Regions from separate parts of the Streptomyces sp. KL116D genome, predicted to be linked through region 2. Evidence: riboswitches for the same ligand, from Rfam matches in the RefSeq annotation. Region 2 holds a riboswitch; each other region holds the start of a gene.

Region 1 (5,299 bases), on a different contig from region 2:
ACAGGAGGCGCGAGCACCATGACCCGTCCGTCCGGCCGTTACGTCCTGCCCGAGTTCACCGAGCGCACCTCGTCGGGGCAGCGCACCCTCGATCCGTACTCGAAGCTGCTGGAGGAGCGGATCGTCTTCCTAGGCACCCCGATCGACGACACGTCGGCCAACGACGTGATGGCGCAGTTCATGCACCTCGAGTACCTGGCGCCCGACCAGGACATCTCGCTGTACATCAACTCCCCCGGCGGCTCGTTCAGCGCGATGACGGCGATCTACGACACGATGCAGTTCGTCAGCTGCGAGGTGGAGACGACGTGTCTGGGGCAGGCCGCCTCGGTCTCCGCGGTGCTGCTCGCGGCGGGCGCGCCGGGGAAGCGGATGATGCTGCCCGGGTCGCGGGTGGTGCTCGACCAGCCCGCGCTGCCGGAGCCGGCGCAGGGGCAGCCGACCGATCTGGAGATCTACGCGCGCGAGATGGTGCGCATGCGCGAGCAGGTGGAGGAACTGCTCGCCCGGCACTCCACCAGGTCCCGGGCGCAGATCAGCGACGCCATCGAGCGGGACACCGTACTGACCTCCCAGCAGGCCCTGGAGTACGGCCTGGTGGACCACGTCCTGCAGAACCGCAAGGCGTCGGCGAGCACGCCGGGCACGAGGTGAGGCGCCGATGTATCCACCCGAACCACCGCCCCTGCCCGCACTGACCCGCGCCGAGTGCGAGCTCGTGGACAGCTATCTGGCCGTGGTCGATCTGATCGCGCGGATCAATCCGGCGCGCGGCGACGACACCTACCGGGGCCTGCGGGCGGCGCAGGCGCTCGTCAGCCGGGCGACGGCCCTGCGGGACGCCCTGACGCTGATGCACCAGCGCGGCGAGCACGAGGTGCACGCGACAACCCTCGCACGGGCTTTGCGCGTCCTTGACGGAGAGAGGCGAACACAGAGGGTCACTTTGCCGCCAGAAGTGGTCAGTTGAGGTCGACGAGAGTTGAGGTGTGCTCGCGCGACGACCGACCCGTCTGTGCCGGGATCGAAACGGCCCAGACGGTGTACCCCCGAACGGCGTAGACGTTCGTCCTCCATGAAGCCCGCCGGAGTTGCGTCACGGCTGTACGCGACCACCGGAATTTGATGTTCCGTCGCTGGTACGAGCGTCGTCGGGCGTCGCGGCCGGGCACCGAAAGCCGCACTGTCCACCTGAACGGGTCAAGCGTGAGGAGCCTCACTTACCGCCGGTTCAGCTCGGTTTTCTCGACATCCGTGCGTGAAGATCCCTTCCGACGACAAGCCCCCGCCGCCGCGGCGGGGCGGTCCGTGCGGACGCCGAGTCCTGCCGCCGCCCGGATGCCAGGTCGACAGAAGTGCATCGGCAGGAGTGGAGGACCCAGGCACGACGGTCCACCGGAGCAGCCGTTCCGAGTGGTCCTTGGGGTGAAGCCGCCGCGAGCGGCCGGGCATCTTCGCCGGCCCGAACCCGACAGGTCATCCTTCGCAGGCGGCTGACGAAGGGTTGCGCATGACTGCGCTCAATCGTGTCCCCTCGCTGCTGACCCGGGCCGGAACCGCTTCGGCCCTGACCCTCGCCGTCGCGGGAGCCGGGCTCATGGTCCCCGGCGCCGCGGCCGAGGCATCGGCGGCCACGTCCGCGACCAAGGCACTCCAGGTCGCGGCCTCCAAGAAGGGATCGCCGTACAAGTGGGGCGCCACGGGGCCGCACCGGTTCGACTGCTCGGGCCTGACGCTCTACTCGTTCAAGCGGGCGGGCAAGAAGCTGCCCCGTACCGCCGCGCAGCAGTACAACAAGACCCGTCATGTCTCCGTACACAGCCGCAAGCGCGGTGACCTGGTGTTCTTCCACTCGGGCCGGAGCGTCTACCACGTCGGGATCTACGCCGGTAAGGGCCGGATCTGGCACTCCCCGAAGACCGGGGACGTGGTGCGACTGCAGAAGATCTGGACGAAGAGCGTCTGGTACGGCCGGGTGCGCTGATCCGCACCGCCGCTGCCGCAGAACCGCCCGTGGGGACGGGCCGGGCGCCAGGCCCGTCCCCATGCGCCGCGAACGGTCCCGATTGAGATCGTCCCGGCTGGATACCCGTGCGGCATGAAGGAGCGCAACGAGACGCCCCTGGAACGGGCGGACCGGAACTTCAGTGAGCTGCTGCAGGAACTCCGGGTCATCCAGACCGGGGTGCAGTTCCTGTTCGCCTTCTTGTTGACGCTCGCGTTCACGTCGCGCTTCCCGTCCCTGGACACCGTGCAGCGCGCCACGTACGTGACGACCCTGCTGCTCGCTGTGCTGGCGGCCGCCCTGCTCATGGCGCCCGCCGCCGTGCACCGCGTGCTGTTCCAGATGGGTGCGAAGCGGGAGCTGGTGCAGATCTCGTCGCGGCTGGCCGGCTACGGGATGGCGGCGCTGGTGCTCGCGCTGACCGGTTCGGTGCTGCTGGTGGTCGATGTGACGCTCGACCGGGGCAGCGGCATCGCGGCGGCTGCGGGCACGTTCGTCGTGTGTGCGGGGCTGTGGGCGGTGCTGCCCTGGCTGCTGCGGCGCTCGCTGGTCACGCGAAGAGCGGTTCCAGAAGAAGAACGAGAGCCAGCAGGACCAGGGCGCTCCCGGTGACGCCCTCCACGGCGCGGGCGGTGCGCGGCCTGCGCAGCCACCGGCCGAGCCGGTCCACGAGCAGGGCCACGGTCGGGAACCAGAGCAGGGCGAGCGCCACGACGACGGCCGACAGCACGGCCGTCCGCGGCAGGGCCGGGCTGCCCGCGGGCACGAACTGCGGCAGCACGCTCAAGAAGGTGATGGGCGCCTTCGGGTTGAGCGTGTTCGTCAGGAAGCCCTGGCGCAGCGCGCCGCCCGCCGGGGCCCGCGCCGCGTCGACGGCGGCCTCGGCCCGCTCCCCCAGCGGTCGCAGCGCCGACTGGAGCGTGCGCACCCCCAAATACAGCACATAGGCGCCGCCCGCGAGTTGCAGTGCGTGGAAGAGCGTGGGCACCGCGGTGAGGACGGCCGCGACGCCGGCGACCGCGAGCGCGGTGTGGACGAGGAGTCCCCCGGCGACCCCGAGCGCGCAGGCCACTCCGGCGCGGCGGGAGACGAGCGAGTTGCGTACGACGACGGTGAAGTCGGCGCCCGGCAGCGCCACCATGCCCGCGGCGACGCCCGTGAAGGCGACCAGTTGAGCGTCCATGGACGCCAGCCTGCCCGAACCCGGCCTTCAGCAGGTATGTGGAATATTCTGAGTCTGCCTGAAGCAATGCTTAACCCTTTGGCGATCCTGTGTCGCCCGGTGGCCGGAGGCCGACATGTACGACCCGACGCGGCTCGCCGCGCTGGTGGCGGTCTCCGAGGCCGGTTCGATCACCCGGGCCGCGCAGCGGCTGGGGTTCACGGTGCCCGCCCTGTCGCAGCAGCTGGCGAAGCTGGAACGGGAGGCCGGGGCGGCGCTGCTCGTGCGGCACCACCGGGGCGCCCGGCTGACAGGGGCGGGCGAGGTCCTGGTGGCGGCGGCCCGCCGGGTGCTCGACGAGATGGACCGGGCCCGGCACGAACTGGCGCGGGTGGCCGGGCTGTCGGGCGGGCGGTTGCGGGTCGGGACGTTCACCACGGCGGGGATGCATCTGCTGCCGCCCGCGCTCACCGCGTTCCGCCGGGCGCACCCGGAGGTGGAGCTGGCCGTCGCGGGGTACGAGCCGCCGCTCGGGATCGCGGCCGTGGCCGACGGCACGGTGGACGTCGCGCTCACCCACGCCTACGACCCGGCGGAACCGGTGCCGGTGCCCGCGTCCGTGGTCCAGGAGCCGGTGCTCGTCGATGAGTTGGTCCTGGTGACGGCGCCCGGGCATGCGCTGACCGCGGGGACGGCGGGCACGGTCCGGCTGCCGCTCGGTGAGCTCGCGGGGCAGCCGCTGATCAGCATGGCGCCGACGCATCCGCCGCGCCAGGGCGTCGAGTCGGCGCTGGCGAAGGCCGGGGCGACCCCGTCCGTCCTGGTGGAGACGCCCGGCTATGCGCTGGTGTGCGCGCTGGTGAGCGCCGGTCTCGGGGTGGCGGTGGTGCCGGAGATGGTGGCGCGGACGTCGGCGACGCCGGTCGGCGTACGGCAGTTGGCACCCGGGAACCTGCGGCGCACGATCTCGCTGGTGCACCGGTCGGACGAGACGAACCCGGCCGTGGACAGCTTCCGGGCGCTGGTGCGCGGGACGTTCGGCCGGGCCGGCGGTTGACGGGACGTCGCCGAGCCGAGTTGGCGGATGACGGGACGTCGCGGAGCCGAGCCGGCGGATGACGGGACGTCAGCAGGCGGGCGCCGCGCGGCCGTTGTCGCCGTTCAGGCGGGTGATCCAGGGCAGCGCGATCCACACGGTCTTGCCGCCCTCGGGTGTCGGGGCGACCGAGAGTCTGCCGCCGCACTCCGCGGTGAGGCAGCGGATGATGACCATGCCCCGGCCGTTGTCCTGCTGGACGGCGGCGGGCAGCCGCTTGGGGTAGCGGGGATGACTGTCGGTGACGCCGATGCGCAGCTGCTCGTCGCGCTCCAGCTCCACGTCGACGGTGAAGGTGGGTGACTGACCGAGGGTGTGCTGCACGGCGTTCGTCGCGAGTTCGGAGACGATGAGACGGACGACGTCCGCGGTGTCGGTGTCGCCCGGCATGCCCCACTCCGCCAGTACATGGGTGACGTAGGCACGGGCGGCGGAGACCGAGGCGGGATCGCTCGGCAGCGTGACGGATGCTTCCTGGTGGTCTGCCATGGCGACGTCGTCCCTTTCCCGCCGGGGCCGGTTGTCCGCCTGCGGCGGATCGCTTCACGCGCGGCCCCCGACTACTGCTTCGCGCCAGAGTGCCACTTGGACACCCCTCTATGGTGCCGATCCCTCAAGATATGCATATATCTGTCGCTCGAAGCGGTGAACTCTGCGACGGTAGACCGTATTTGGGCGAGCGCACGCCGGTTCCTCTACCGTCTGCTCAGGAGCTACCCCGTGCGGGTCGGGAAGGAGCCCGGTCCGAGGCCTGAGGCGCCCGAGGAGTCAGAAATGAAGTACGGTCCCGCGGTCCGCCGCCGCAAGCTCGGTTCCGAACTGCGCGCGCTGCGCGTCAAGGCCGGGCTCACCAGTGGTGAGGCAGCCCGGCTCGTCGGCTGGCATCAGTCGAAGGTGAGCCGGATCGAGACAGGGCGCAGTGGCGTGAAGCCGTCGGACGTCCTGCTGCTGCTCGACGCGTTCGACACCCAGGACCCCCAACTGCGCGAGCTGGTGGTCGCGTTGGCGGGCGCGGAGGATGCCGGTGGGCATCATT
Region 2 (5,299 bases):
AGGTGTCAGCACGCTTGCATACAGTGGCAGGACTGGCAGCAGTTCTGTGGTTTGCTGCGTATTTCGCGTTCTCCGCGATCGAAGGGACGTACATGCCCATGGGTCACACGGCCACCGCCGAGGCCGGCTCCGGCGGCCTGACAGCGACCGAGCACCGGCTGGCCAACGGCCTGCGCGTGGTGCTCTCCGAGGATCACCTGACCCCGGTCGCGGCGGTCTGCCTCTGGTACGACGTCGGCTCGCGCCACGAGGTCAAGGGCCGCACGGGCCTGGCTCACCTCTTCGAGCACCTGATGTTCCAGGGCTCGAAGCAGGTGCACGGCAACGGCCACTTCGAACTGGTCCAGGGCGCGGGCGGCTCGCTCAACGGGACGACGAGCTTCGAGCGCACGAACTACTTCGAGACCATGCCCACCCACCAGCTGGAGCTCGCGCTGTGGCTGGAGGCGGACCGCATGGGCTCGCTGCTGGCCGCCCTCGACGACGAGTCGATGGAGAACCAGCGGGACGTGGTGAAGAACGAGCGCCGCCAGCGCTACGACAACGTCCCGTACGGCACGGCGTTCGAGAAGCTGACCGCCCTGATGTACCCCGAGGGCCACCCGTACCACCACACGCCCATCGGCTCCATGGACGACCTGGACGCGGCCACTCTTGAGGACGCGCGGAACTTCTTCCGCACCTACTACGCGCCCAACAACGCCGTGCTGTCGATCGTCGGCGACATCGACCCGCAGGAGACCCTCGCCTGGGTCGAGAAGTACTTCGGGTCCATCCCCGGCCACGACGGCAAGCCCGCCCCGCGCGACGGCGCCCTGCCCGACGTGATCGGCGGGCAGCTCCGCGAGGTCGTCGAGGAGGAGGTGCCGGCCCGCGCCCTGATGGCCGCCTACCGGCTCCCGGGGGACGGCACGCGCGCGTGCGACGCCGCCGACCTCGCCCTGACCGTGCTGGGCGGCGGCGAGTCGTCGCGGCTCTACAACCGGCTGGTGCGCCGTGACCGCACCGCTGTCGCCGCCGGGTTCGGCCTGCTGCGGCTCGCCGGGGCGCCCTCCCTGGGCTGGCTGGACGTGAAGACCTCCGGTGACGTCGAGGTGCCGGTCATCGAGGCGGCCGTCGACGAGGAGCTCGCCCGGTTCGCCGAGGAGGGCCCGACGGCCGAGGAAATGGAGCGCGCGCAGGCCCAGTTGGAGCGCGAGTGGCTGGACCGGCTGGGCACGGTCGCGGGCCGCGCCGACGAACTGTGCCGGTTCGCCGTCCTGTTCGGCGACCCGCAGCTCGCCCTGACCGCCGTACGGCGCGTCCTCGAGGTGACCGCCGAGGAGGTCCAGGAGATCGCCAAGGCCCGCCTGCGCCCCGACAACCGCGCGGTCCTCGTGTACGAGCCCACGGCCCCGGCCGAGACCGACACCGAGACCGACGCCGATACCGCCGAGAACGCTGAGGAGGCGGGCCGGTGACCGAGCAGCTCGCGATCATGGACTTCCACCCGCAGCCGCAGGCGGGCGCGCCCAAGCCGTGGGCGTTCCCCGCCCCGCAGCGCGGCACGCTCGACAACGGCCTGACGGTGCTGCACTGCCACCGCCCCGGCCAGCAGGTCGTCGCGGTCGAGATCAACCTCGACGCGCCGCTGGACGCGGAGCCGAAGGGCCTCGACGGCGTCTCCACGATCATGGCGCGTGCCTTCAACGAGGGCACCGACAAGCACTCCGCCGAGGAGTTCGCGGCGGAGCTGGAGCGCTGCGGCGCCACGATGGACGCGCACGCCGACCACCCCGGCGTCCGCGTCTCCCTCGAGGTGCCGGTCTCCCGGCTGCCCAAGGCGCTCGCCCTGCTGGCCGACGCCCTGCGGGCGCCCGCCTTCGCCGACAGCGAGATCGAGCGTCTCGTCCGCAACCGGCTGGACGAGATCCCGCACGAGAGCGCCAACCCGGCCCGCCGCGCCGCCAAGGAGCTCTCCCGGCAGCTCTTCCCGGCCGGCGCGCGCATGTCGCGCCCGCGCCAGGGCACCGAGGAGACCGTCACCGCCATCGACGCGGCGGCCGTGCGCGCCTTCTACGAGAAGCACGTGCGCCCCGCCACCGCGACGGCGGTCGTCGTGGGGGACCTGACGGGCGTGGACCTCGCCGCACTGCTCGCGGACACCCTCGGCGCCTGGACGGGTGACACGGCCGAGCCGCGCCCCGTGCCGCCGGTCACCGCCGACGACACCGGCCGCGTCGTGATCGTGGACCGCCCGGGAGCCGTGCAGACGCAGCTGCTCATCGGCCGCATCGGACCCGACCGGCACGACCGCGTGTGGGCCGCGCAGATCCTCGGCACGTACTGCCTGGGCGGCACCCTCACCTCCCGCCTGGACCGGGTCCTGCGCGAGGAGAAGGGCTACACCTACGGGGTGCGCTCCTTCGCCCAGGTGCTGCGTTCGGCGCCCGACGGCACGGGCGCGTCGATGCTCGCCATCAGCGGCTCCGTGGACACCCCGAACACGGGACCGGCGCTCGACGACCTCTGGCAGGTGCTGCGCACCCTGGCGGCCGAAGGCCTCACGGACGCCGAACGGGACACGGCGGTGCAGAACTTGGTGGGCGTGGCCCCGCTGAAGTTCGAGACCGCCGCGGCCGTCGCGGGCACGCTCGCCGACCAGGTCGAGCAGCACCTGCCGGACGACTTCCAGGCGCAGCTGTACCGCCAACTGGCGGCCACGGGCACCGTGGAGGCCACCGCGGCGGTCGTGAGCGCCTTCCCGGCCGACCGCCTGGTGACGATCCTGGTGGGCGACGCCGCGGCGATCGAGGAGCCCGTCAAGGCCCTCGGCATCGGCGAGGTGACCGTGGTCACCGGCTGACCCGTGCCGCCCTGCTGAACACCCTGCTGAACCCGGAGCCCCGGAGGCCATACAGGTCTCCGGGGCTCCGTGGTGTCCCTCACGTCCCTTCTTGTCCGCCCTCGGATCGAACAAGGGTCACGTATGTCCGAATTGGGGCGGAGGTTGCCTGTCTGCTCTGTGGCATGCACTACAAAAGCCGGGATCCGTTTGTCGATCGAAAGATGTCCCGCTTAGCGTCGGTCCGGCTGTCCGCCAGACACACGTCGCGCCCGCGACACCGGACAGTCATCGCCGAGTCCCCCGTGGCGCGAGCCAGGGGAGCCGGGGACCCACCGCAGTCCCTGGGGTGAATCGGACGCTCTTTCCGGCCGTGAGGCGGGGGAGGGGGCCCGTAGGAGACCTTCCTGCTCCGAACCCGTCAGCTAACCCGGTAGGCGAGAGGGAAGGAAAGGACCAGCCCCTTCATGGCGTTCACCCGTGCCACCGGGAAGCACCGTCGTCCGAGCCGTCTCACGCGAACCACCGCGCACGTCGCGGGTGTCGCGGCGCTCACCACGACCGGTGTCATCGGAGGCCTCGCCGCCCCCGCTCTCGCCGCCGACAACGCGGCCGCCGAGCAGAACGGCCTCACCCAGGCGATAGCCATCGGCGACTCGCTGGCCGACCAGATCGACGCGCAGGCCGTCGCGCAGAAGAAGGCCGCCGACGCGGCCGCGGCCAAGGCGGAGGCCGAGAAGAAGGCCGAGGCCGAGGCCAAGAAGAAGGCCGAGGAGGCCAAGCGCGAGGCCGAGGCGAAGGCCAAGAAGGAGCGCGAGGCCAAGGAGCGCGCCGCCCGTGAGGCCGAGCGCAAGCGCCTGAACACCTACGTGGCGCCCATCTCCGGCTCGTACGTCTCCACCGCCTACAAGGCGAGCAGCGGCCTGTGGTCCTCCGGCAGCCACACCGGCATCGACTTCCACGCGGCGAGCGGCACCTCGGTGCACGCCGTCGGCATGGGCACCGTCGTCGAGGCCGGCTGGGGCGGCGCGTACGGCAACAACATCGTGATCAAGATGAACGACGGCACGTACACCCAGTACGGTCACCTGTCCTCCATCGGCGTCTCCGTGGGTCAGTCCGTCACCCCGGGCCAGCAGATCGGCCTCTCCGGCGCCACGGGCAACGTCACGGGCCCGCACCTCCACTTCGAGGCCCGCACCGGCCCCGACTACGGCTCGGACATCGACCCGGTCGCGTACCTGCGCTCGCACGGCGTGGGCGTCTGACGCACCGGCGACAGCATCATCCGAAAGCCCCGGCTCACCGAGCCGGGGCTTTCGCGTGCGCGGACCTCGCCTGGCCAAAAAATATCCCTGGATTCCGGCCCGCCGTCGGAAATTCGGGAACGGTGGAATAGAGTCGATGGGCAGGCGCGCTGACCGGGTGTTCATCGCGTTCGCACGGGCGTCAATCGACCGCGTTTCGCGGGGATTAAGGCGGAGGTCGGGTCATGCGCATTCCCGCGCACTCGGTATGCACGGCCATCCGCGACGACATCGTCGCGGGTGTCTACGAGCGCGGCGGCAGGCTCACCGAGGAACAGCTCGCGCGCCGCTACGGAGTCTCGCGCGTGCCGGTCCGCGAGGCGCTGCGCACCCTGGAGGCGGAGGGGTTCGTCGTCACGCGCAGGCACGCGGGCGCGTGCGTGGCCGAGCCGACCGAGCGGGAGGCCGCCGACCTCCTGGAGATCCGCATGCTGCTGGAACCGCTGGGCGCCGCCCGGGCCGCGCAGCGCCGCACCGACGCCCACCTCAAGGTCCTGCGCGGCCTGGTCAGACTGGGTCAGGAGCGGTCCAGGGGCGGTCAGAGCGAGGATCTGCGCTCGCTGGGCGGCTGGTTCCACGAGACGCTCGCCCAGGCCTCGGGCAGCCCCGGACTGATCGCCCTGCTCACCCAGCTGCGGCACAAGATCGCGTGGATGTACGCCGTGGAGAGCCCGGCCCAGCCGGCCGAGTCCTGGGCCGAGCACGGCGCGATCGTGGACGCGGTGGCCCGCGGCGACGCCGAGCGGGCCCGCTCCCTGACCGCGCTGCACACCGAACGGGCGACCGCGGCCCACCGGCTGCGGGTCCCCCGCGCGGGCGAGCGCGTGAGGACTTCGCAACATGCCGTAAACACGGCGGGCCTTCAGCATTAACAGGGGAGCCGTATACAAAGGGATACGGTATTCGCCGCACGACCGCGGAGTGATTTCCGCTGCCCATTCCGAGAATGGGTCCGGATATTCGAGTTCTCGGTGCGATTGCTTTGTGTTGTCGTGCGGACCGGGTGAATTCCGCGCCCGGGTGCGCGAACCGAAAAGCGGAAACGACAGAGCCGCGCGTCCCCGAAGGGAATCGCGCGGCTCTGCCGACCGATGGGGTCAGACGGTCTCGGGGAGCTCCTCGAGACCCTCGGCGACCAGCTTCGCCAGACGGTCGAGGGCGGCGTCCG
Region 3 (5,299 bases), on a different contig from region 2:
GGTGGCGGAGTTCAGTGAGGCGATCGCGCGACAGGAGGACCTGCTCCTCACCAAGGTGCCCGAGTACCTTGCGGCGGGTATGGACCCGGAGTTCCTCCAGGCTTCCATCGCGTCGGCGCAGGAGCAGCTGACCGATCTGCGATGCCAACGGGCGGTGGCTGCCGAGTGGCTGGCCGTCAGGGCGGAACAGGATCGCCTGAAGGCCGACCTCCGCGACGTCGTGGCCGCCGGACCCGACATCGTCCCCCGTCTGACCGCCGTGCAGGCGGCGCGCCTGTGCGACGCCTACGAGGTGGAGGTCGTCCTGGTGGCGCGGGGACAAGAGCGCAAAGCAGGGGTGAGATGCCCTGTCACCGAATGGCATCGGGAGACGGGCACCCTGGTGCCGCCGGACCCGACGGATGAGGAGTGGGAGGCGGTCGTCGCGGCTGTGCGCCCGTTTTTCGCCAAGAAGCACTTCACCAGCAAGTACGACATCCGGAAGCAGTTCGACTGGATGCTCCACCGGCTTCGTACCGGGCTCGCATGGGTCGACATGCCTTTGGAACGGGGGCAGAGGGAGGCTGTCCGCGCGCGGCAGCTGGCCTGGTGGCAGAGGGGGGCCTGGCCCCGTGTGATGGAGATCCTGGGCGCCGACCTGCGGGGAGACCCTGCACACCGGCGTACGACCCTGCCGCCCTTCCGACTGGTGACCCTCTTCGGTGGAGGAGCCGAAGAAACAGGCGGCGATGAGGGGGCTCCCCGCGGCCGTGCGGCCTGACCCTCGCGGCGTGATCTCCCGGATCTGCGCTGGCGCGGCGGCCTCATCATGCGTGGACTGCGCACCCTGCCGGTCGAGTTCACACCGCGTCAGGCATAGCGGTCACGTCCCGTTTCGCACCTTAAGCGAGCCCCAAGGAACTGACGGTCCGTCAAAGCTGTGACTTTCACGTGATCTGCGCTGCATCGACTTGTGACAAGCGTTCGAGTCCCGCTACGTTCACCAGTCATCGCGACACATGCACAACAGGCACCACTCTTCCCACCCGTCGCGTGCAGCATCAGTCTCGCGAAAGGCAACCGCATGCTCTCCGGGAACGGTCGTCACCGTCGCCCCCGTCAGGCTCCTGCTCTCGTCGTCGCCTTCGGCGTCACGGGAAGCGCCATCGCGATCCCGCTGCTCGCCGCGACGAGCGCGAGCGCCGCCTCCACCACCACCTGGGACAAGCTCGCCGAGTGCGAGAGCGGTGGCCAGTGGAGCCTGGACGCGGGCAACGGCTACTACGGCGGGCTCCAGTTCTCGCAGGAGATGTGGGAGCAGTACGGCGGCCTCGACTTCGCCCCGCGTGCCGACCAGGCCAGCCGCTCGCAGCAGATATCCGTCGCCGAGAAGGTCCTCGACGCCCGGGGTCCCCTCGCCTGGCCGAGCTGCTCGATCACGGCGGGCCTGACCCAGGGCGACGACTCCGCCGATGTCGACCCGGGTGCGAGCCCCTCCCCGCAGGCGTCCGACTCCGCGGGTGACGGCCAGGGATCGGACGGCTCGGGAGAGAAGAATCACGGCAAGTCCGGTGAGTCCGGCAAGGCCGATGAGTCCGGCGAACCGGGCGACGCGTCCGACACCCCGTCAGCTGACGCCTCGGGAGATACCTCCGGTAACAAGGAGAGTGGCGAGCCGACGGACGACGCGAGCGGCAAAACGGACAAGTCGGGTCGACTCGACTCCGCTTCCCCGGCTGCTCCGGACGCCTCGGACGCCTCGGAGTCCGCCATGCCGCCCTCGTCGGCCCCCGCGGACGACACCACCGGCGGCCGGCACCGCGGCGACCGCGCCCCGGACGACACCGCCGACTCCCGTACGGGGGACGGGCGTCACGCCTCCCGCGACACGAAGCGCGGCGACGGCGATTACACGGTCCGTTCCGGCGACAACCTGTGGGACATCGCGGACGCCCAGGACGTGCGAGGCGGTTGGTCCACGCTCTACGACCTGAACAAGGGGACGGTCGGCTCCGACCCGGACCTCATCCTTCCTGGTCAGAGTCTGGATCTTGGTGTCGAATCGGGCGAAAAGTAGCGGGAGTTCGGGGTGGGTTGAGACTCGTATGTCCACTTTTGCTCGAGTGAGACATGAGTCTCAAAGACCCTGATCGTCTTTGAAATCGGGCGGATCTACTGCTTAACGTCGTCACCGCTCGCCACTGCGGGCCCCGATGGACGTCACGCCGAATCCTGCCAACGTCCGTACGGGAACAGTCGACGCGTCAGCGCCGTAGGCAGGAGCGGGGGACCCAGGTAAGCGCCGTCGAGGGAGACCGAGACGGCTTGGGGTTAAGCCGCGCACAAGGTTGCGCGGCCGGGCACTCACTGGCCCGAACCCGACAGCTCACCTCGTAGGCGTCGGTGAGGGGATCTCTCCATGCTGTTCTCCAGCAAGGGCAAGCACCGCCGCCCGTCCAAGGCCGTCCGTGTCGCCACGCTCGCCGGTGTCACCGGTGCCGCCGTCGCCGTCCCGCTGATGGGCGCCACCTCCGCCTCCGCCGCCTCCACCTCCGAGTGGGACCAGGTCGCGCAGTGCGAGTCCGGTGGCAACTGGTCCATCAACACCGGCAACGGCTACTACGGCGGCCTCCAGTTCTCGGCCTCCACCTGGGCCGCGTACGGCGGCACCGCCTACGCGTCCACGGCCAACCAGGCCTCCAAGGCGCAGCAGATATCGGTCGCCGAGAAGGTCCTCGCCTCCCAGGGCAAGGGCGCCTGGCCGAGCTGTGGTGTGGGCCTCTCGGGCGCCTCCACGTCCAACCCCGCGCCGGCCGCCGAGCCCCAGCAGCAGCAGGCCCAGCCGAAGCAGGCTCAGCCGAAGCAGCAGGAGCGCTCCGACTCCTCGACGACCACGCGGTCCGAGAAGCGCGAGACCGTCACCACCCCGACCGGCAAGAAGGTCGAGAAGGGCGACGGCGAGTACAAGGTCAAGTCCGGTGACACCCTCAGCAAGATCGCCGAGGCGCACGGGACGACCTGGCAGAAGGTCTTCAAGCTGAACAAGGACATCGTGTCCGACGCCGACCTGATCTACCCGGGTCAGCAGCTGCACCTGAAGTAAGCAGCGCCGCCGCACGTATATAGGGGAACCCGGCATCGGCGGACGCCGAGATCCCCTCCCGTCCCCCAACGGGCCGCTCAGCGCGCCCCCCATCTCCGGAATCCGGAGGTGGGGGGTTTCGCGTGCCCGCCGCCTGCGGGCCGGTGGGGCTTCTCGCGCAGTTCCCCGCGCCCCTGAAAGCCTGCGGCTTCGCCGCGCTTTCCCCTGAACGCCCTGCGGCCTTCTCCTGATGAAGGTCGCGCACGGAGTGCGCACCTTCAGGGGCGCGGGGAACTGCGCGAGAAGCCCCCACCGGCCCGCACCCGGCAATGGTCGCCGACCCGGCAGGCGGGATTCCGTCACCCGGTCGCCACCACCCCGCTTTGTTTAGGTCGGGAACATTTTGCTAACGGCCGTGTCCACGAGACGGGCGGTCGGCTGGCCGATGCCCCGGAGCCGGTTAGGCTCAAGGGGTCGAGGCCGTGCATCGCGGCCCCGCATAGCCCGCGTCACATCCCAGAAGGAGATGCTCGTGCCGTCCATCGACGTCGTCGTAGCCCGGGAAATCCTGGACTCCCGAGGCAACCCCACGGTCGAGGTCGAGGTCGGCCTCGACGACGGCAGCACGGGTCGTGCTGCTGTTCCGTCCGGCGCCTCCACCGGTGCCTTCGAGGCCATCGAACTCCGTGACGGTGACCCCAACCGTTACCAGGGCAAGGGCGTCGAGAAGGCCGTCCTCGCCGTCATCGAGCAGATCGGCCCGGAGCTCGTCGGCTACGACGCCACCGAGCAGCGCCTGATCGACCAGGCGATGTTCGACCTGGACGCCACCGACAACAAGGGCTCCCTCGGCGCCAACGCCATCCTCGGCGTCTCCCTCGCCGTGGCCCACGCCGCCTCCGAGGCCAGCGACCTGCCGCTGTTCCGCTACCTCGGCGGTCCGAACGCGCACCTGCTGCCCGTCCCGATGATGAACATCCTGAACGGTGGGTCGCACGCCGACTCCAACGTCGACATCCAGGAGTTCATGATCGCCCCGATCGGTGCGGAGTCCTTCTCCGAGGCGCTGCGCTGGGGCACCGAGGTCTACCACACCCTCAAGAAGGTCCTGAAGAGCAAGGGCCTGGCCACCGGCCTGGGCGACGAGGGCGGCTTCGCCCCGAACCTCGGCTCGAACCGCGAGGCCCTCGACCTCATCCTCGAGGCCATCAAGGAGGCCGGTTACATCCCCGGCCAGCAGGTCGCCCTCGCGCTCGACGTCGCCGCCTCCGAGTTCTACAAGGACGGCAAGTACCTCTTCGAGGGCAAGGAGCGCTCCGCCGCCGAGATGACGGAGTACTACGAGGAGCTCGTCTCCGCGTACCCGCTCGTCTCCATCGAGGACCCGCTGTACGAGGACGACTGGGCCGGCTGGAACGTCATCACCGCGAAGCTGGGCGACAAGGTCCAGCTCGTCGGCGACGACCTCTTCGTCACCAACCCGGAGCGCCTGGCCCGCGGCATCGAGGAGAACTCGGCGAACGCCCTGCTCGTGAAGGTGAACCAGATCGGTTCGCTGACGGAGACCCTGGACGCCGTGGAGCTCGCCCAGCGCAGCGGCTTCAAGTGCATGATGTCCCACCGCTCCGGCGAGACCGAGGACGTCACCATCGCCGACCTCGCCGTCGCCACGAACTGCGGCCAGATCAAGACCGGCGCCCCGGCCCGCTCCGAGCGCGTCGCCAAGTACAACCAGCTCCTGCGCATCGAGGAGATCCTGGACGACGCCGCGGTCTACGCCGGCCGCAGCGCCTTCCCCCGCTTCAAGGGCTGACCTCCCCTGACGCCGTAGTTACGTACGTCCCCGCACTCGGTCCCGTACCGTGTGCGGGGACGTACGTACGTATCGGGGAGGCGAGCAGGCGATGGCCGGTAAGGTCCGCGACCGGAACAAGGACCGGTCCGCCGCGTTCTCCACGGCCACCCGTCTGAGGCTGCTCGGCGAGCAGACCGCCGAGCGCGTCTACCGCTCGCAGAACAAGCGCCAGGCCCGCCGCTCCCGCCTCACCGGCCGCGCGGCGCTCCTCGCCCTCGTCCTGTGCACGCTGGTGGTCGCGCTCGCGTACCCGATAAGGCAGTACGTCTCCCAGCGCGGCGAGATCGAGGACCTCCAGCGCCAGCAGCAGGAGGCCGAGGAGCGGGTCGAACGGCTCCGCGACGAGAAGGCCCGCTGGCAGGACGACGCGTACGCCGAGCAGC
Region 4 (5,299 bases), on a different contig from region 2:
CGCCTCGCTGCTCGGCGGCTTCCTCACGCAGATGTCGGCGATGGGACAGGGCACGGCCCGGTTCAACAAGGCGATGCTGCACGGCGCCCTGACCATGCTGGTGACGGGCGTCGCCCTCGTCGGCCTCAACCAGGCCGACGACAACACCGTCAACAACATCAAGATCGGCGTGAAGCTCGCGATCCTGATCGTGATCCTCGGCATCGTCTACGTGAAGCGGGACGAGGAGAAGGCCGAGAAGGGGCTCTTCGCCGCGGTCGGCGGGCTCACCGTCGCCAACATCTTCATCGCGGTGCTCTGGACCTGAGCACCTGCCGGACCGCCCCCGTCGCGACGACCAGCCAGACGGGGACGGCGATCCACAGCAGCACCTTCCCCGGCCACGTCAGCCAGGACACCTCGACGGCGGTGGCGACCGTCAGCGTCGCGACCGCCGTCATCCCCATCGGGAAGACGGTCGACCAGCGCCGCACGTCGTACCGGAACCGCGGCCGCACCAGCTCCGCCCCGCACAGCACCGCGTACCAGCTGAGGTCGAGCGTGAGCAGCAGCCCCGCCATGAAGCGCAGCACACCGGTGTCGTCGGAGTTCCACAGGTCACCGGCCCGCCCGGCGAGCACCAGCTTCGCCGCGGCCAGCGCCGAGATCGCCAGCGCGCCGCCCGCGACCCAGTGGTCCCCCGACCCGGTCAGCACCTGCCGCAGGTCGAAGCGCGTGAACGCGGCCGCGTAGATCGCGAGCCCCAGCCAGAACAGCGTCATCGCCGCGTACCCCAGCCAGTCCCCCCGTGCCGGTCCCAGCGCCGCCGACAGCGTCGCCCCGAGCACCGCGAGCGCCTGCGTGGCCACGCACGTGATGAACACGCCGCCCGGCATCTTCGGCTTCCAGTGCCGGACGACGACGTACAGCAGCCCCGGCCACACCACGACGGCGACCGCCAGCAGCACCTCGGCGAGCCCCTGCCACCCCAGCAGCGAGAACCGGGTGCCGAGCACGCACGTCGCGGCGACCGCGGTCATCGCGGGCGGGGTGTCCGCCTCCCGCTCCCACCGGTCGCGCTCGCGGAGCAGCCGGAAGCAGAAGTCGGCCGCGAGCAGCACCCACAGCGCGGCGGCGAGCACCAGGAAGACGCCCGACGTCCCGTCGTGCCCGGTCAGGTGCAGCCCGACCGAGACGATGCCGGTGGCCATGACGGCGGCGCCGGCGGCAGGCGGGAGCTGGGACCAGTAGGGACGCGAGGTGACGTTCGGGCCGGGCACCGCCCGAACGTAACCGCGGACGGCGTCAGGCGGGCCGCACCACGCTGTGGATCGACGCCGTGCCGTCGTAGTAGATGGACTCCTCGCGGACGTACGCGCCCGGCTTCGGGGCGTGGATCATCATGCCGTCGCCGAGGTACAGGCCGACGTGGCTGATGTCGTCGTAGAAGAAGACCAGGTCACCCGGCTGGATGTCGGAGAGCGGCACCGTCGTGCCGACCTCCACCTGGTCCCAGGTGGTGCGCGGCAGGGTGATCCCGGCGGCCTTCCACGCCGCCTGGGTCAGACCGGAGCAGTCGTACGAGTCCGGGCCCGTGGCGCCCCACACGTACGGCTTGCCCTCCTGGGCCTTGGCGAACGCGAGGGCCTTCGCGGCCTTCGTCGCGTAGTCGGAGGAGCCGGACCCCGTGGACGAACCGGAGCCGGAGCCGGACGAGGAACCCGAGCCGGACTGCTCCTGCTCCTGCTGCGCCGCCTCGTCGGCCGCCTTCTGCTTGGCCTCCTCGGCGGCCTTCTGCTTCGCGGCCAGCTCGGCGGCCTTCTTGCGGGCCGCCTCCTGCTTGGCCTTCTCGATCGCCGCGAGACGCGCCTTCTCCTCGGCGGTCAGCTTCGACAGCAGGGCGCGGGCGTCGGCGAGCTTCGTCTGCACGTCCTTCTTGGACGTCTTCAACTCGGTCTGCGAGGAGGTGAGTTGCTGCAGGTTCTCCTGCGCCTCGGTGCGCTTCTTCGCGGTCGCGCGCTGCTGCTCCTGGTAGTCGTCGACGGCCTTCTTCTGCTCGGACGTCATCCGGCTGAGCAGCTGGTCCTGCGCGAAGTAGTCCTCGGGGTTGTCGGCGAGGAACATGGTCGCGGTGTTGCTGACGCCACCGGTGCGGTACTGCTCCGCGGCGAACCGGCCCAGCTCCTGGCGGGCCGTGTTCATCTTCTCGGTGCGCTGCGCGATGTCGTCGAGGAGCTTGTCGACCTGGGTCTTCTTCTTGTCGGTCTGCTCCTTGGCGGAGTTGTACTTCTGCGTGGCGACCTCGGCCTGCCGGTACAGGGTGTCGACCTTCTTCTGCACCTCTTCGAGGCTCGGCCTGTCCGGCTGCGTCGGAGCGGCCTGCGCCGTCTGCGAGAGCAGGGCGACCGAGGTGAGGGCGGCGGTCGTGATGCCGACGGCAGGGGTCGTACGGAGACCACCGGACATCCGGGACCGGCTGCGCGGCTTGCGGTGCGACGCCAAAACAGGCGCTCCTTCCGTGGTCCGCCTACCGGGTTAGCTGTCGGGTTCGGGCCGGTGGTACATGTCGTACGGAAGGCTGCCCTACGGTCAACCGCCCGGTCCTGCTGGGCCGTTGAGCCGATTCACCCCAAGGTCGGTGGGTCCCCGGTTCCCTGCCTCTCGGCGTACGGAACTCGGCGGGGGCTGCCCGCTCGCCGCGTTGTTCGCGGGCGGGGGGACGGGCTGCCCGCGCAGCACCGTAGCCAACTCGTGTTGCTGCTGTGAAGGTTGATGTTCGATATGCCCGATACATTTTCGTGACCTTGCTCTCGGGCACGCTCCGTGTCGCTTTGGGTGCCGCATCGTGCGCGAAGGGTCACGTATGGGAAGACGGCGGCGGGGTGTCAGTGGGGCGGCCTAGACTCGTAGAGCGATGAGCAGCCTCTTTGACGACAACTTCCTGGCCAGCCTCCAGAGCGGTACGGAGGAGCCCCCGCCGCCGCCCGAGGACTCCGACAGCGACAGCGCTCCGGAGGCGATTCCGGACGACCTGTTCGGCGGGAAGTTCGACGCGCCGCCGCCCCGGGACGCCTACTACCGGGACGGGGCGCCACGCCCGGCGATCGACCCGGCAGCCCTCCTCGACGGGCTGAACGAGAACCAGCGGGCGGCCGTCGTGCACGGCGGCACGCCCCTGCTCATCGTCGCGGGCGCCGGCTCCGGCAAGACCCGCGTCCTCACGCACCGCATCGCGCACCTGCTCGCCGAGCGGCACGTGCACCCCGGCCAGATCCTCGCGATCACGTTCACGAACAAGGCCGCGGGCGAGATGAAGGAGCGCGTCGAGGCCCTGGTGGGCCCGCGGGCCAACGCGATGTGGGTGTCCACCTTCCACAGCGCCTGCGTGCGGATCCTGCGCCGCGAGAGCAAGAAGCTCGGCTTCACGTCCTCCTTCTCGATCTACGACGCCGCCGACAGCAAGCGCCTCATGGCCCTGGTCTGCCGCGACCTCGACCTGGACCCGAAGAAGTTCCCGCCGAAGTCCTTCAGCGCCAAGATCTCGAACCTGAAGAACGAGCTGATCGACGAGGAGGACTTCGCCGCCACCGCCGCCGACGGCTTCGAGAAGACGCTCGCCCAGGCGTACGCGATGTACCAGTCGCGGCTGCGCGAGGCCAATGCCCTCGACTTCGACGACCTGATCATGACGACGGTGAACCTGCTGCGCGCGTTCCCGGACGTCGCCGAGCACTACCACCGCCGCTTCCGGCACGTCATGGTCGACGAGTACCAGGACACGAACCACGCGCAGTACGCGCTGGTCAAGGAGCTGGTCGGCCCGACCGACGGCGAGGACGCGGACCCGGCCGAGCTGTGCGTCGTGGGTGACGCGGACCAGTCGATCTACGCGTTCCGCGGCGCCACCATCCGGAACATCCTCCAGTTCGAGGAGGACTATCCGAACGCGACGACGATCATGCTGGAGCAGAACTACCGCTCCACGCAGACGATCCTCTCGGCGGCGAACGCGGTCATCGAGCGCAACGAGTCGCGCCGCCCCAAGAACCTGTGGACGAACGCGGGAGCGGGCGCCCAGATCACCGGCTACGTCGCGGACACCGAGCACGACGAGGCCCAGTTCATCGCCGACGAGATCGACCGGCTCACGGACGCCGGCGACGCGAAGGCGGGCGACGTCGCGGTCTTCTACCGGACGAACGCACAGTCCCGTGTCTTCGAAGAGATCTTCATCCGCGTCGGCCTGCCCTACAAGGTCGTCGGCGGCGTCCGCTTCTACGAGCGCAAGGAGGTCCGGGACGTCCTCGCGTACCTGCGGGTGCTGTCGAACCCCGAGGACTCCGTCCCGCTGCGCCGGATCCTGAACGTGCCCAAGCGCGGCATCGGCGACCGCGCGGAAGCGATGATCGACGCGCTGTCGCAGCGCGAGAAGATCTCCTTCCCGCAGGCGCTGCGCCGCGTCGACGAGGCGTACGGCATGGCGGCCCGCTCCACGAACGCGGTGAAGCGGTTCAACACGCTGATGGAGGACCTCCGCACGATCGTCGAGTCGGGCGCGGGCCCGGCGACGGTCCTGGAGGCCGTCCTGGAGCGCACCGGATACCTGGCGGAGCTGCAGGCCTCGACCGACCCGCAGGACGAGACCCGGATCGAGAACCTCCAGGAACTCGCCGCCGTGGCCCTGGAGTTCGAGCAGGAGACCGGCGCCGCCGAGGGCGAGGGCGAGGGTCAGGGTGAGGGCCAGGGTCAGGGCGAGGACGCCGGCGGGGCCGCTGCCCCGGGCACCCTCTCCGACTTCCTGGAGCGGGTCGCGCTCGTCGCCGACTCCGACCAGATCCCGGACGAGGAGGACGGTGACGGAGTCATCACACTGATGACCCTGCACACAGCGAAGGGCCTGGAGTTCCCGGTCGTCTTCCTGACCGGCATGGAGGACGGCGTCTTCCCGCACATGCGCTCCCTCGGCCAGACCAAGGAGCTGGAGGAGGAGCGCCGTCTCGCGTACGTCGGCATCACACGCGCGCGGGAGCGGCTGTACCTGACGCGCTCGTCCATGCGCAGCGCCTGGGGCCAGCCCTCGTACAACCCGCCGTCCCGCTTCCTGGAGGAGATCCCGACCGCGCACCTGGACTGGAAGCGCACCGGCCCCTCCGCCCCGGCGGCCCCGACCAAGAGCATCGGCGGAGGCATCGCGGCATCGCTGTCCTCGTCGCGCTCCCGCTCGACCCCCGCGTTCGCCACGCGCCGGGCGAGCGAGAAGCCGGTGGTGTCGCTGGCCGTGGGCGACCGCGTCACGCACGACCAGTTCGGCCTCGGCACG

Evidence for each region. Region 2 has a riboswitch for cyclic di-AMP ahead of RBJ77_RS13830 (M23 family metallopeptidase). Riboswitches for the same ligand answer to the same signal wherever they lie in the genome.
Region 1: another riboswitch for cyclic di-AMP. It lies ahead of RBJ77_RS00605 (C40 family peptidase); the one in region 2 lies ahead of RBJ77_RS13830 (M23 family metallopeptidase).
Region 3: another riboswitch for cyclic di-AMP. It lies ahead of RBJ77_RS04800 (transglycosylase family protein); the one in region 2 lies ahead of RBJ77_RS13830 (M23 family metallopeptidase).
Region 4: another riboswitch for cyclic di-AMP. It lies ahead of RBJ77_RS41190 (NlpC/P60 family protein); the one in region 2 lies ahead of RBJ77_RS13830 (M23 family metallopeptidase).

Annotation. Positions count from the first base shown of each region.
Region 1 is NZ_JASERH010000004.1:25,961-31,259, forward strand. It holds gene RBJ77_RS00595 (ATP-dependent Clp protease proteolytic subunit) at 19-654, shown strand; gene RBJ77_RS00600 (hypothetical protein) at 662-970, shown strand; cyclic di-AMP (ydaO/yuaA leader) riboswitch at 1,338-1,507, shown strand; gene RBJ77_RS00605 (C40 family peptidase) at 1,511-1,984, shown strand; gene RBJ77_RS00610 (DUF6328 family protein) at 2,099-2,617, shown strand; gene RBJ77_RS00615 (LysE family translocator) at 2,556-3,188, opposite strand; gene RBJ77_RS00620 (LysR family transcriptional regulator) at 3,304-4,224, shown strand; gene RBJ77_RS00625 (ATP-binding protein) at 4,294-4,752, opposite strand; gene RBJ77_RS00630 (helix-turn-helix domain-containing protein) at 5,038-5,299, shown strand, end outside.
Region 2 is NZ_JASERH010000035.1:137,234-142,532, forward strand. It holds gene RBJ77_RS13820 (M16 family metallopeptidase) at 93-1,460, shown strand; gene RBJ77_RS13825 (M16 family metallopeptidase) at 1,478-2,845, shown strand; cyclic di-AMP (ydaO/yuaA leader) riboswitch at 3,107-3,279, shown strand; gene RBJ77_RS13830 (M23 family metallopeptidase) at 3,292-4,092, shown strand; gene RBJ77_RS13835 (GntR family transcriptional regulator) at 4,317-5,003, shown strand; gene RBJ77_RS13840 (HPr family phosphocarrier protein) at 5,229-5,299, opposite strand, start outside.
Region 3 is NZ_JASERH010000014.1:35,293-40,591, forward strand. It holds gene RBJ77_RS04790 (recombinase family protein) at 1-760, shown strand, start outside; gene RBJ77_RS04795 (transglycosylase family protein) at 1,064-2,056, shown strand; cyclic di-AMP (ydaO/yuaA leader) riboswitch at 2,193-2,394, shown strand; gene RBJ77_RS04800 (transglycosylase family protein) at 2,399-3,082, shown strand; gene eno (phosphopyruvate hydratase) at 3,594-4,874, shown strand; gene RBJ77_RS04810 (septum formation initiator family protein) at 4,966-5,299, shown strand, end outside.
Region 4 is NZ_JASERH010000106.1:5,405-10,703, reverse strand. It holds gene RBJ77_RS41200 (hypothetical protein) at 1-307, shown strand, start outside; gene RBJ77_RS41195 (tellurite resistance/C4-dicarboxylate transporter family protein) at 285-1,259, opposite strand; gene RBJ77_RS41190 (NlpC/P60 family protein) at 1,285-2,481, opposite strand; cyclic di-AMP (ydaO/yuaA leader) riboswitch at 2,488-2,670, opposite strand; gene pcrA (DNA helicase PcrA) at 2,894-5,299, shown strand, end outside.